DNA from 4 places in the Alteromonas sp. McT4-15 genome. Region 1 is predicted to be linked to each of the others. Evidence: predicted binding sites of a transcription regulator. Region 1 holds the regulator's gene; each other region holds the start of a gene.

What was found. The regulator sigma-54, encoded in region 1, starts transcription at its own class of promoters, with help from an activator protein. The targets are predictions, from matches to a motif close to GTTGGCACGNNNNTNGNNT.
Region 2: a site for sigma-54 is predicted at 1,655-1,673, ahead of LHL20_RS08550 (PEP-CTERM sorting domain-containing protein). Genes of this name have one in related genera too.
Region 3: a site for sigma-54 is predicted at 1,768-1,786, ahead of LHL20_RS06015 (BON domain-containing protein). Genes of this name have one in related genera too.
Region 4: a site for sigma-54 is predicted at 1,912-1,930, ahead of LHL20_RS13870 (hemerythrin domain-containing protein). Genes of this name have one in related genera too.

Annotation. Positions count from the first base shown of each region.
Region 1 is NZ_JAJALG010000007.1:65,439-69,059, forward strand. It holds gene rapZ (RNase adapter RapZ) at 1-424, opposite strand, end outside; gene ptsN (PTS IIA-like nitrogen regulatory protein PtsN) at 483-926, opposite strand; gene hpf (ribosome hibernation promoting factor) at 940-1,227, opposite strand; gene LHL20_RS07675 (RNA polymerase factor sigma-54) at 1,257-2,753, opposite strand; gene lptB (LPS export ABC transporter ATP-binding protein) at 2,827-3,552, opposite strand; gene lptA (lipopolysaccharide transport periplasmic protein LptA) at 3,555-3,621, opposite strand, start outside.
Region 2 is NZ_JAJALG010000008.1:82,023-85,643, forward strand. It holds gene LHL20_RS08545 (PEP-CTERM/exosortase system-associated acyltransferase) at 1-565, shown strand, start outside; gene LHL20_RS08550 (PEP-CTERM sorting domain-containing protein) at 733-1,608, opposite strand; gene LHL20_RS08555 (tetratricopeptide repeat protein) at 1,741-3,621, opposite strand, start outside.
Region 3 is NZ_JAJALG010000005.1:87,842-91,462, forward strand. It holds gene LHL20_RS06005 (hypothetical protein) at 1-518, shown strand, start outside; gene LHL20_RS06010 (endonuclease/exonuclease/phosphatase family protein) at 529-1,512, opposite strand; gene LHL20_RS06015 (BON domain-containing protein) at 1,821-2,420, shown strand; gene LHL20_RS06020 (hypothetical protein) at 2,689-3,066, shown strand; gene pyk (pyruvate kinase) at 3,143-3,621, opposite strand, start outside.
Region 4 is NZ_JAJALG010000020.1:15,532-19,152, reverse strand. It holds gene LHL20_RS13880 (EAL domain-containing protein) at 1-821, shown strand, start outside; gene LHL20_RS13875 (YqaE/Pmp3 family membrane protein) at 1,077-1,235, shown strand; gene LHL20_RS13870 (hemerythrin domain-containing protein) at 1,420-1,875, opposite strand; gene gdhA (NADP-specific glutamate dehydrogenase) at 2,069-3,415, opposite strand; gene LHL20_RS13860 (diacylglycerol kinase family protein) at 3,420-3,621, opposite strand, start outside.

The sequences.
Region 1 (3,621 bases):
GAATAGTGAGTTTGTCGGTATCCAAATAGAGATCGGCTCGCTCGACAATAGGGGCCAGCAGCGCTGACTCTGCGCGAATGGCTTCAGAGAGAGACTTGTTGAGCTTGGCCAGCGGGTGCAATCTGCGTGTTTCGCTAAAACGCTTAACGAGCACATCATCACTAGCATCAATATACACAATGGTCATCGACCAAGACGAAGGCAGGTAATCAAGTATTTCTACTAAATCGTCTGGATTTTTAGGCAGGTTACGTACGTCTATGCTAACGGCGACTTGATCGTATTCATCAACCACTGTGTGCGTTAGCGTAGGGAGCAAGTTAACCGGAATATTGTCAACGCAGTAATACCCTAAGTCTTCAAGAGCGCGCAGTGCAATTGATTTTCCTGAGCCCGAACGACCACTGATAATAATCAGCTTCACTTATATTCTCCCTTTACACTGTTAAGCGCTTAATGCAGTAATGTTGTATAGCAGCGAGTTACGCTAACGCATTTATAATGTCATCGCTTGTGGTAGCACGCCTTATTGCTTTAATAGTGTCTTTATTACTCAGTTTGCCTGCGACTGTGGCTAGTGTTTGTAGATGACCTTCGGTTTGTTCTTCAGGTACTAATAGTGCAAAGAAAATATCGACAGGTTTTTCATCTAGCGCATCAAAATCAATAGCTGGTGTGCTGGTAACAACAATGGCAATAACTCTATCAAGGCCAGCTAAGCGACCATGGGGAAGGGCAATGCCGTTTCCGATACCTGTGCTACCCATTCGTTCTCTCGCCAACAAACTATTCAGTACTGTCGACTGGTCGATATGCGCGTTGTTCTTAGCAGCAATATCGGCAATGATCTCTAAAATACGCTTTTTACTATTACATTGAACCGCACATTCAGTGCGGTCCAGACTTACGATGGCTTGTATATCCATACTTAATTAACTACTAGTGCTTTTTAAGTTTTTCCTTATGCTTGATTACCTGCCGGTCGAGTTTATCAACCATGCTGTCAATCGCCGCATACATGTCGGTATTTTCTGAGGATGCGAATACTTCAGCGCCACTTAAGTGAACTGTCGCTTCTGCTTTTTGGTTTAATTTTTCAACGTTCAGGATGACATGCACATTAGAAATGTGATCAAAGTGACGTTCAAGTTTGCTGAACTTCGTATCGACATAATTACGCAAAGAGTCGGTGATTTCGACATGATGACCAGTAAGGTTGATTTGCATATTTCGTCTTCCTTATATTATTAAGCCCGTTAAATAAGGCTCTTGCGTTGGTTCGACGGCGGGATCGATAACGATTCCCGGTACTTTGCTATTGTCCGCCGGGCAACTTTAATGCCTTGCTCGGCCAACAATGAAGCAATCTTGCTATCACTTAGTGGTTTACTGGGTTTTTCAGCTGCCACTAGTTTTTTGATCAATGCACGAATGGCGGTTGATGAACATTCACCACCTGACTCCGTTGCAACATGGCTAGAGAAGAAATACTTCAACTCGAAGATGCCACGAGGGGTATGCATGTATTTTTGTGTTGTCACACGTGAAATAGTCGATTCGTGCATATCTACCATTTCTGCGACATCATTTAATACCATTGGTTTCATCATTTCTGGGCCATGTTCAAAAAAGCCCATTTGTTGCTGCACAATACAATTTGCTACCTTCATCAGTGTGTCGTTACGCGACTCTAGGCTTTTGATAAACCACTTGGCTTCTTGCATGTGTGAGCGGATAAATTGTGAATCGCTACTGTTCTTCGCACGGCGACTCATTGCGGCATATTGTTGATTGACGCTAAGTTTTGGCAGGCTATCAGGGTTCAGCTCAACCACCCAACGGCCATTCTTTTTGGTAACCGATACATCTGGAATAACGTACTCAGGTTCTTTAGTAACTAAAGCACTACCTGGGCGAGGATTCAAGGTTTGCAGCAAACGCATAGCCTCGCGAAGCTGATCTTCTTTCAATCGGCTCTTGCGCATTAAGGTGCGGTAATCTTTGCTACTCAGCAAATCAGAATAGTCTTCTATTAACTGCTTTGCCTCGGCAAGCCATGGTGTATCATCTGCGAATTGGCGAAGCTGTACCATCAAGCATTCTTGTGGGGTGCGCGATCCAGAACCAATGGGATCGAACATTTGAATGCGCTTTAATACACATTCTACTTCGTCCATTTCAATGAGTTCCTCTTCATCTTCGCCAGAGGCTTCTTGCGCGTTAACCGCCTCTAAAATCTCTTCAAGAGTAACGGTTAGATACCCTGACTCATCGATAGAATCAATGATAGCCATTGCAATGGCACGGTCAGTGTCAGAAAAAGGGGTGAGGCGCATCTGCCACAATAGATGTTCTTGTATGTCCTCAGTCGTTTCACCTTGGAAAATTTGTTCGTCGTCACTGGCAGGTCCTGGTGCCGGCGCAGACGATGCTGAATAATACTCATCCCATGTGCTATCGATTGGCAATTCGTCTGGAAGATCATTTTTTTCTAGTGCGTCGCCAGCTTCCAAAGTATCACTTGATGCAGTGGCAGAAGCTTCTACCCCACTGTCATCATTATCGATGTTATTTTTTTCAAGCTGAGGCTCGTCGTGGCCTTCTTCAACTTCTAATAGCGGGTTTGAATCCAACGCTTCTTGAATTTCTTGTTGAAGATCGAGCGTAGAAAGCTGCAACAGTTTAATGGCCTGCTGCAACTGAGGTGTCATGGTGAGTTGTTGGCTAAATTTTAGCTGTAAAGATGGTTTCATCTACGTCTTATTTAAATGCTCTAAATTGAATATACCTGAGCGAGATTGAAAAATGACAATCCGGTTACACTAACTATAGCCTGAATTGTTCGCCTAGGTATACATCCCTTACTTTTTGATTACTTAAAACCTGTTCCGCAGTTCCTTGCGCAATAAGCTCGCCATGACTCACAATGTACGCTTTTTCACAAACATCCAATGTTTCTCGTACGTTGTGGTCAGTGATAAGGATACCGATACCCCTATCTCGAAGATGTTGAATAATCTTCTTTATATCATTTACTGATATTGGATCAACACCAGCAAAGGGTTCATCCAATAAAATAAATTGTGGTTTAGCTGCAAGGGCGCGCGCAATTTCCACTCGGCGGCGTTCTCCCCCTGACAAACTCATCCCCGTACTATTACGTATATGGTTAATATTAAATTCATCAAGTAGCGCATCGGCTTCTTCCTCTTGCTGCTGTGAATTTAAATCTTTACGGGTTTGTAAAATTGCCATGATATTTTCATGCACAGTGAGCTTTCTAAATATAGATGCTTCCTGCGGGAGGTAGCCAATTCCGCGGCGTGCACGCTCATGCATGGGCTGATGTGTTAACTCGTTGTCGTCAATTTCAATGGCGCCCTTATCAAGAGGAACAAGCCCAACAATCATATAAAATGTTGTGGTCTTACCAGCACCATTTGGGCCTAACAGGCCTACAATTTGACCTGTCGATACACTGAGGCTGACATCTCGGACAACCTGGCGTGATTTATACGCCTTAGCAAGGTTTCTTGCGCTCAAAGTAGCCATTGCTATTGGTTGCCCTCGTTATCTTGTTCGTTGTCTTTAGCATTCGTCTTGCGAATTGCTTCAGGAGTG
Region 2 (3,621 bases), on a different contig from region 1:
TGACTCCTTCTCACTACACTGCTTAATTCAGCACGTAAGCTCAAAAAACTATGCGGGCACAGTGAGAATAGTTCGACCTACTGAACCCCATCAACAGTTGCCTATAGAAAAGTACTGTTTAAATTCAATTACCGACGACAAACTGAATCCAGCGAATTTCGCCAGAGAAGATGTGTGTGAGGTATCAAGGTTGGCAGTACCCAAGCAGTTTAGACGCCGTCAAATGGATAACCATGACGGTGCAGCGGTTGGTATCATTAACCAACAAACCTATTCAGAAACTGAGTTGCGCTGCTTTCCGTTTATTGCTGTCGGGTTGTATTTTGCAGCTGCTGGCTTAACGATAGAGAATAATATTAAACATGCTTATGTAATGATGGAGCCTAGATTAGCGAGAAGCATGGGCTTTGTGGGTATTAAGTTTCAGCAGATTGGCCCTGTGATTGACTATCACGGAAAGCGCGCCCCTTATTACATAAATCAAAAACTTTTAGAAACTAGTCTTTCACCTAGCTTTGCCAAAATGCTTGCTGATATACGGAAAGGGTTAAATCAAAAACATTGACTCTTAACTTATCCAAATAATACCTATTAAAAAACACGGCAATGCCGTGTTTTTTATTGCTTTTAATTCTTGTAAATTAATTCCAGTAATCAACAGACACAAAAAAGCCCAGCTACTGCTGGGCTTTAATATTTAGTGTGCTACGCTTTCGCGTGACAAGTCGTTGATTATGCTTTACGACGACGAGTCATTGCACCTAGACCAACTAGCGCTAGACCAAACATAGCAATAGTAGAAGGAGCAGATACTGTAGCAGCTTCAACGTTACCAGAACCACGTACGCTGTACTCAGAAATGTTTAGGTCAGCAGGTGAAGCAGGAGCACGGCTGTTATCGTCGAAAGTAGACGCTAGACCAAATGCATCAGCTTCATACGCACCAGCGAAGAAGTCAGAGATGAAGTTAGACTCAGCGATACCGCCAATTACTTCACCGTAGAACAATGTTGTACCAGAGATTAGTGGCTCACCAATGTTTGCATACGCAGGGTCTGCATAGTATTGGAAGTCACGTAGGTTTAGGCTTAACCATAGGTCGCCATCAACTGCACGAGCAGCGTGGTCAGTCGCGTCAGCGAAGTTATCCATTTGCGCTTCGTCAAATGCACCACCTACTTGATCGTAATCAACATAGATGTTTAACCAGCCGTCAGTAGAGTCGATTGGCGCATTCGCATTTTGAGGGTCAAAGAATAGACCACCAAAGCTGAATGTAAGCTCACAACCGTTACAGTTTGGCTCACCTAGACCATTACCTAGGTTGAATTTACCAGCACCAACTAGCTCTGGTGCATCACCACCTGCGTAAGCATTAGAAATGCTTGAAAGAGTTGGAGAAATTGTTTCAGCTGAAACAGCAGTATTTAGGTCAGCAACACCAGTAGTGTTAGTAACTGTCCACCACTGTGTGAAATCGATAGTAGCGCTAAAGTTTGGAAGTCCACCATCTACTTCCCAAGACACACCACCAGCTGCACTTACTACACCAGCGTTCGCTGCAGAGCTTGCTGCTAACATTGCGGTTGCTAATAATAATTTTTTCATAACGTCCTCATTAAAAGAAAATGGTTTCATTCTATCGATATTAGTAAAGCAACCAGTGTGCCAACTTTTATGCCATTGATTTTAAACAATTTTCCAAAAACCCATTTTATCAATGTAAAAAAACCAGACAGTTTAAACAGGCTTGCTATTTAGAATGCGATTAATTTCCTTATCCAACTCAGCTGAACGTCCAGTAAGTGGAGACAACATATTCTCAGCACGGCCCATTTTACCAGCTGAAACCAACGCTTCGGCATAATGCAACAATATAGAAAGGTTGGTTGTAGCCAAGTTGTGTGCCTTATTCAAGATAGCTTCAGCCTCAACCACGCTATCTAACCTTAGGTAAATCATACCTAGGGTATCGAGGTAATCAGGGTTATCCCCTTCTATTTTTACTGCTCGCTCAGCGTATTCTAGTGCCTTATCATTTCTTGAATTAACATGATGCAACCACGCTAGATTATTAAGCACCATCGCACTTTCAGCGCCATTTCTTAACAGTCTTTCATAATGCATGATTGCTTTGTCATGATCTGTTTTTATATAAAGCTCTGCAACATATAGAGAAACACGTGGATCAACACCATTTGTATTTATGTAATCTTCACAAGCTTGAGTTGCCTTCTCTATCGCTTTTTGGCCGCGATACGCCTGAAGCAACAACATTAGCGAGTCATATGTCTTGTATTCGTTATAATACGATTCTAATTTCTCTTGAGCTTCATCAAAATTCTCATCAGCTAGCGCGAGGCGTCCAGCAATGAGGTTATATGGCAATCCAGCTTGTGCTAATGAAGGCGTGCTATTTACGATTTTTCTAGCACCGCGAATGTCATTGGTGCTCAATAAGGTCGACGCTAGTAGCAGTTTGATATCGTTATCATTTGGAAATGCTAACTGTGCTTTTCTTAGAATACGTACTGACTCGGCGTAATCGCCATCTGCCTCGAACAAATTTGAAGCCAGTAACACAGCTGGCTTGTAATCAGGAACAATTGTCACCCATTTTTTTGCGAGTTTTTTTGCAGCTTCATCATTACCTAGTACAGACTCAGCCTTAATCAACGTTAACCAAAATATAGGTTTTGCAGCACTATCCACCGAAAAATCAGACAGCACGCGTTTTGCTTCAGACGCTTGCCCCTGATTGAACAGTTCTGATGCATATAATGAAGCTATGTTTACATTTTGCTCTTCTTGCTCATAAGTGCGCTTTAGAAACGTAAGCAATTCTTCGTCTCTTTCCATAGAAGACAGCACTTTTATATGTGTGGTCACCGCAATTACTGAGCCTGGTATTTGATTTTGCAGACGCTCAGAAAACGCAAGTGCCTGTTCATACTGTTCCGCCTCAATATTCTCATTAATAAAATAGAACAAGGCTGGAAGCGAATTTTCGTCAAGCTCAAACAACAAATTGAATTTTTCAGATACATCTGGAGCTTCTTGCTTTAACGCAATAAATGCTTCGATCACTTTGGCGGTATAAAGGGTTTCTTCAGACTGCGCAAAGTCATCTGCAATTTTCGCAGCTTTATCAAATTCATTGCGAGATAGGTAAAAAGAAGCCAATGCCGTTTTTACTGAATCAGAAGATTGCGCTTCATCGAGAGATTCTAAGTTAGCTAGTGCATTCAAATCATCTAGAGCAAGTTTATTAATATTGAGCTCAACAAAAGTGTCAGTTTCACCCTCAACTAAGTTGTCAAAGCGTTTTAGCACTGAAAGTGCCTCATCTGATTTATTAGTGCTAGATAACGCCTTTGCTGCAGATGTGTAGAGCGGCAAGTCACTGAGGGAAACGTTATTCATTTCTTCTAACGCTGAAATCGCTTTTTCCTTATACCCCAGGGCAAGCAGCGTCGATGAATAAATACGATACTCTGGAGAATCTTTGCTTAACACTCCAGCAATCGATTCAAAGTGATTGTGTGCCTGCTCAAACGCTTCAAGGTTGTAAGCGCTAATTGCAGCTATCAAACGCGTTCTAGCATTATCAACACCGTTTTG
Region 3 (3,621 bases), on a different contig from region 1:
AATATGACAAACAGTCGCTAAAAACAGTTGACGTTATCTCCGGCATCTCTCCAAACGCAATGAGGCGGGTATTTGGCGGCTGGATATTTTTCGCTGCAGTAGTGGGTATCATTGTGGCAGTAGCGCCAGACTTGAGCGCTCAGTTTATCGGATTAACGCTTTTTGTGTTGGTCGCGTTTACATTGGTAATGTTTGGCCAAAGCCGTATCTCGGAAGGTTGGCCAGCTATTATCTGCGACCAGAACTTCATTGGCGTTGTAAGAGATCCGGTTGCTCGAGAGTACATATGCGTCGACTCTTCATTAGTCGTCGATGCAAAGCCAACACTTATCAAACCCAATAAAAAAGCTGTTGAGATTCAATTGGACTATGAAAAGCTTTCAGAGCAAGACATAGCGCTACTCAAGCAAGCAGTTTGGCCGTACAGCGACAAATTGGTGGGGTTAGCCCATTTCAAAAAGCGCGAAGAGGCATGTGAGAGTGTTATGTGGTGCGTTCAACATCGTTCATCTCATTAACTAGGGCGTGTTAATCCCGATTGGGTGGTGCAACAAGTGCCAGTTGAGTGAAAAGAGGGTAATGGTCAGAGCCAATATCACTTAGTCTCTCAATACGTACTAATGAAAAGTGCTTCGAGTGAAATACGTGGTCAAGCGGCCACTTCACAAGTGGATAGTGTGCATGGAAGGTGTTAAAAAATCCTCGTCCCTCTCGCGGGTCAAGCAGGCCACTTATCTTTTTAAAATGGCGCGTGGTGGGTGACCAGGCCACATCATTTAGATCTCCTGCAACTATAATAGGGCCGTTTTGCTTCGAAATTTCCTTTCCAACCACATGTAGCTCAATATCTCTCGGTTTTGCATATTCGTTTTCGGTTGGACTTGGTGGTTTAGGGTGTAAAAAGTATAAGGTTACTTTTTGCCCATCAACATTAATCGTTGCTCTAATCGACGGTACGTCATCCTCAATCAAAAAGCGTAAGGTCACATTCTCAAAAGCATACTTGCTGTAAACATGCATGCCGTATAAGTTCTCTAATGGGCAAAATTTCTGATGGGGGTAGTCTTCTTCAAGCTCACTGAGGTGATCTTGCCACTTTTTATTAGACTCAAGGGTAACTAAAAAATCAGGTTGGGTGCTATGCACATGGGATAGTAGCTTTTGAAAACCGTCGTTCGGCATATAAACATTGCTTGAAAGGATGCTCAATGTCTCTTTAGACTCAGCCGCTACACGACGTACTTCGCGCTTGTAAAGTGGTGTATAAGGGATAATCCACATGCATTGATAGAGCAGACTGACGGCAAGCCCTAGCATTAATATCACATCTAATACCGATAAAGTGTAAGAGATTGCTTTCACTGTATAGACCACAAGTAATACCGCTAGCAAAGTCGCTATTTGTAATCTAGGAAATTCCCATACTCTAACTGTCCAGTGCGACGAGGGAAGTAATGGTATAAAAGATATCGCTATGAAGATTACAGAAAAAACCAACAACACTATTTCCATTTAGATAGCCTCCCTGAGCCATAGAACTCGCCACCAAGCATAGCGGGCAGTTTTATTTCGGTTACGCAGTTAAGAATTGTTAATGTTTACGCTGGCGAGAAGAGAATAGTTTAGATTCAGTTCAGATGTGCTAAATAAGAATTATTATTCTTTGGCGAGTAAAAATTGCTGCAAAGCAAGCAAACTTTTCATCTTGAATATTGGTTGTTGTGTTTTGTGTTTGAGTTTTTTTATTTTAAATCAGTTTGTTATGTCGTTGGCATTGTTTTGGCATTACCTTATTCGAGTTTCGACAAAGGAGAAATGTTATGAAACGCACACTACTTTCTATGATTGTTGCTACATCGTTGACTACTGCTGCTTATGCAGGTGATATGAACTCTGACAACAAGTGGGAAAAGGGCGCCAAAGACGCATGGATTGATGGCAAAGCTGAAGCTACGCTGTTGTTCAATGGTAACCTAGATTCATTCGATATTAACACCGATGTTTCAAACGGCAATGTTGTTCTTACTGGTAAAGTGGATAACTCTGTTGAGAAGAAGCTGGCTGAAGAGTTAGTGTCTAACATTGATGGCGTAAAGTCGGTAGACAACAAACTAACGGTTGTTGCAAAAGCTGACATGGATTCTGATATGTCAGAAGACATGGAAGAGACGTACGACGAAGGTACGAGTGAGTTAACTGACGCGAAAATCGCTACCGTAATTAAAACTCGCCTTCTTATGGATACGGATATCTCTGGTTTTGACATTGATGTCGATGTAGAAAACGGCAATGTAACCCTAACGGGCGATGTTGATTCTGATGCTGAGCGTGACCTTGCGATTGAGATTGCGAAAAATGCATCTGATGTAAAAGATGTCGAAGATAACTTACGTGTGGTGACTGAAACAGCCATGAACTAATTGCGTTTAATCACCGATACAGAAGGGGCTTCGAGCCCCTTTTTTGTTTTAACCGACAACCTGTTTTCAACCTCATTTCCCAAACTCTGCACGACAAACACATCTTTGTTTTGTCGTAGCGTGAAATATTCAAAGCGCTGTGTACAAAATTCCCAACCTTCATGATCAATAAATAGCTAAAATTATATACGTCATTGTTTTATATGTATTTTATTGTTGGCTCGATAACTGCAATCTATTATTAACTAGACGCTTCAAGGAGAGTGGCATGAATATTTTACGCTGGGTTGTTTCGGGGTTCGTTGTATCTTTTTTTGTAGTTATCGTTGGAATGGCAAGTAACGGTAGTACTTTTGTAAGTCAAGCGACAGCAGATGATCAGGAGCGTGTGCTACATCCAGATATTGTGAAAATAGAAGGCACGTATTCGCAAGTTGAATTTGATTTAAGTAGAAAGTCTCATTTGCTACGTAAGATGCGGATGGACCATTATATTGCTCAAGCAAAACAGGCCGACTTGCGAGGGTGGGATCATGAGCGCGATGATTTAATTGAACGCGCTGAAAACATTCTGTCGCATCATTTGACCCAATATGCAGTGAGTGTTCAAAACGATGCAGAATCGTATTCTGTATCTTCAATCTAAATAAAAAAGCGAAGCCTGATGTCAGGTTTCGCTTTTATTCTTTTAGCGCTCTATGCCATTGTTTAAATTGTTAGTCTTACTCTACATCGACAATTTTAAGCGTATTGGTGGCACCCACTTTTTCCATCTCGTCACCATAGGTCAAAATAATGCTATCACCGCTTTTAACTAAGCCTTTCTCTTTGAGTGAAGCAATAACATCATACTTCAAGCGACCTGGCTCACTTTGTGATGAGTCAAAGTAAACCGGTTTTACGCCGCGGCAAAGCGCCATCGTGTTTAGTGTTGTTTCGTGACGCGACATTGCTATTATTGGCAAGGATGTGGTGATGCGTGACATCAGCGTTGGCGTGCTTCCGCTTTCCGTCAAACCGACAATTGCCTTAACACTTGGGAGGTGGTTTGCTGCGTAAACTGCTGAAAGTGCAATTGACTCACTGGTAGACGAGAATTGTTCGTCCATGCGATGCTTTGAAATTTTAACACTTGGATGTGTTTCTGCACCTTCACAAACGCGCGCCATAGCCGCAACCGTTTCAATAGGGTAGTTACCCG
Region 4 (3,621 bases), on a different contig from region 1:
GTGTTAATTATCGCGCTGAGCTTGAGGACAAATACTCAAGAAGGCTTTCGATAACGACGGAACTTAAACGCGCGCTTTCAAGCCAACAAGATGAACTTTCGATGGTGTATCAGCCTAAAGTCGACTTAACTAGCATGAAAGTTTCCAGTATGGAAGCGCTTATAAGATGGAATAATAGTGTACTGGGATTTGTTCCGCCAGATGAGTTTATTACTATTGCAGAGCAAGCCGGGCTTATTGAACAGGTTACGACATGGGTAATGCAACAAACCATCACCGACTTGGCGTACTTTAGGAGTAAAGGATATCACTTTACTGTTGCAATGAATCTTTCGACTCAAGATATTCAAAACAAAGTTTTGCTGAATAAATTGGTTCAGAAGCTCAATGATGAAGGCTTGTCTCCTGAAGCCCTTGAGCTTGAAATAACAGAAAGTGACTTAGTTGCAGATGCGTCGTTGGCTATTGAAAACTTGTCTGAGCTCACTGCACGAGGGTTTCATTTTGCAATCGACGATTTTGGAACAGGATATTCCTCACTTGCCTACCTCAAGAACTTACCTGTTAAAACCATTAAAATTGATAAGAGCTTTATATTATCGCTGGCAAGTGACGAAAACGATCAACAGATCGTCCATACTGTTCTGCGCTTAGCCAGTGCGTTTCATCTAAAGGTAGTGGCAGAAGGTGTAGAAGACAAAGCCTCACTTGAAATTTTGAAAGAGTGGGGATGTGATGTGGTTCAAGGTTACTTTATTAGTCGCCCGCTAAATAAAAATGATTTGGAAGCGTGGTTGCAACACACGCCGTTTGGCGCTTAGTCTTTTTTATTGATACCCGAATGTATTACATTTACGAATAAAAAGTAGTAAGTTCATGCTTGTATGTTCGTTTTCAATTATCTTTGTCGACATAAGTGGCACTTAATGTGCAGTAAAAACAGCGTAATAAATAAAGACGTGAATTGTGCCAGTAGATGCACTACATAATCACTAAAGTGTGACAATTTTGCTCACTAAAGTGTGACAATTTTGCTCACTAGATAGTGAAAATAATTCAACAACAAGGAATTTACTATGGATATTATTCGTATTTTATTGTCGATTTTGCTTCCGCCGCTCGGTGTATTTTTGCAGGTAGGAATTGGTGCTCACTTTTGGATAAATATTCTTTTAACGATCTTAGGGTATTTTCCTGGTGTAATTCATGCGGTATACATCATCGCTAAAAAATAGGTGAACATTACAGGCGTTGTTTTTCTTTACTGCAAAAACGCAGTGTCGAAGTCGACGCCTTTCACCATTTTGATTATAAAAAAATGCCAGTGTTTAGCTGGCATTTTTGTATTCAATTCGCGCAGTGCCACTTTTTTGGGGCTAGGGTTAATTGACGTTCCGTGTATTGTTTGCCGACTCACCATTAAGCGGCAGTGGTTGCTGATTCCACCGCTAGTTTCATTTCTTCACGGTATTCATCTGCAAGCTTTGATTTCTGGCGGTCATTAAGTACTTTACCCGCTAATTGGAAGAACTCCTGTTCTTCATCAGCAAGATGATGTTCTACTTTATCTTGCAGGTTTTTCAGGTGACGTAACCAACCTGGTGAACTCATATCGGTTTCATCCAGTTTTTCCAGTAATTCATCAATTTCGTGATGTTCCGCTATGCCATGTCGAGTTAAATCCACAGTGGCGTCTTTCTCTAGCAATTGCGAATAGAAATGACGCTCTTCCGCCACTGCGTGACTTTCTAGCTGTACTTTCAGCTCTTCATAGTACTCTCGTCTTGCCGCAGTGTTTCCGCTGGTTTCAGCAAGGATCTTCAACAGTAGACGTTGTTTTTCATGATCTTGACGTAATGCTTCGAAAATTTGCATATTATCTTCCTCAGGTAGTTTCGAACGATTTTACTAATGCGAGAACTATTCCAATCGGGAAAGCAATACTTACTTGATGTTTTTATTGGCTTTTTTTGTCTATGTTATGCGAGGGTGTTAGAGGTAAATATATAGCGAAGAAAAAATTACATAACTCTTGGAAAAATAGTGCACACCCTTGTGGTGCAAGGTGCTAAACACCTTGTGCCACTATTGCGTCAGCGAGCTTTCTAAAAGCGGCAACATTAGCGCCTTTCATGTAGTTGATGTAAGTTTCGCCGCCGAGCTTACCTTCGGTAACACAAAGGTTGTGAATATGGTTCATAATGGTTTGTAACTGCTCATCTAAGGTCTCTGCGTTACGTTGACTAAACATTGCATTTTGCGACATCTCAAGACCAGAGAGCGCGACTCCACCTGCATTAGATGCTTTTCCTGGAACGTAAGTTACTTTGGCATCAAAAAATACGTTTTGTGCTTTGTCAGTACAGGGCATATTTGCACCTTCTAAAATCATTGTGCAGCCGTTCTCTATGAGCTTGCGAGCATCGCACTCGTCTAACTCATTTTGCGTAGCGCAGGGCAGAGCAATATCGCACTTGATATGCCATGGGGTTTCATCGGCTTGCCATTTACCCATCCCTTCATCTTCCATATCAAGTAAAATGTTATCGCGTTGGTTATGATTTTCGATGGCCCAAGTTATGTCGGCCTCGCTCAAACCTTGCTCGTTATACAAAAGGCCACGACTATTAGAAAGTGTCACTACTTTAGCGCCTTTTTCACTGGCCTTAAGTGCAGCGTGAAGCGCGACATTACCAGCGCCAGAAACAATTACGGTTTTACCTTCAACAACGCTATCCTGAGCGCGGCAAACAGCCTCTAAAAAATAGATGAGACCAAAGCCCGTGGCTTCGGTTCTTACGTAGCTGCCACCGAATTCTAGTCCTTTACCCGTTAGTACACCTTCAAACCTATTATTAAGCCGTCGGTATTCACCATAGAGATAACCTATTTCTCTTGCTCCTACGTTAATGTCTCCTGCTGGCACATCAGTATTTGCTCCAATATGGCGTTGGAGCTCTCGCATGAAAGCTTGGCAAAAAAGCATGATATCTCTATCACTTCTTCCTTTGGGGTTGAAATCCGCACCTCCTTTACCTCCTCCCATGGGGAGGCCAGTAAGGGCATTTTTAAAACACTGTTCAAAGGCAAGGAATTTTAGTACTGATAAATTCACAGTTGGGTGAAACCTCAAGCCGCCTTTATAGGGCCCCATTGCTGAGTTGTGTTGAACCCGCCAACCTTGGTTAACCTCGATATCACCATCACTGTTCATCCATGAAATTGTGAAGTAGATAATGCGCTCAGGCATACAAAGCCGTCGTATTACGTCCAAAGATTTGTATGCTTCGTTAGCATTGTAAATAGGCACTATATCTTGAAGCACTTCATGTACGGCCTGAAGGTACTCTTTTTCATTCTCAAAGCGCTTATGCAAAAATTGATATATTTCATCAAAGTTACTAAGTTGTGGCATTCGCTTAACGCTCCTTTTTTTCGAAATTGGTCAGTACCGTCAAACTGCGAGGACGGGATGTGATCACAAGTTTTTCACTTTCATAAATCTCACCGTCGACGGCGTAGGGGGTTACACTGTCAAAGTGCAGTGTTATTTCGCTACCTTGCTTATGCTGAATTGAGTCACTTTGCTTTTTTGCTTGTACGGGGCTAAGCACAAGCTCC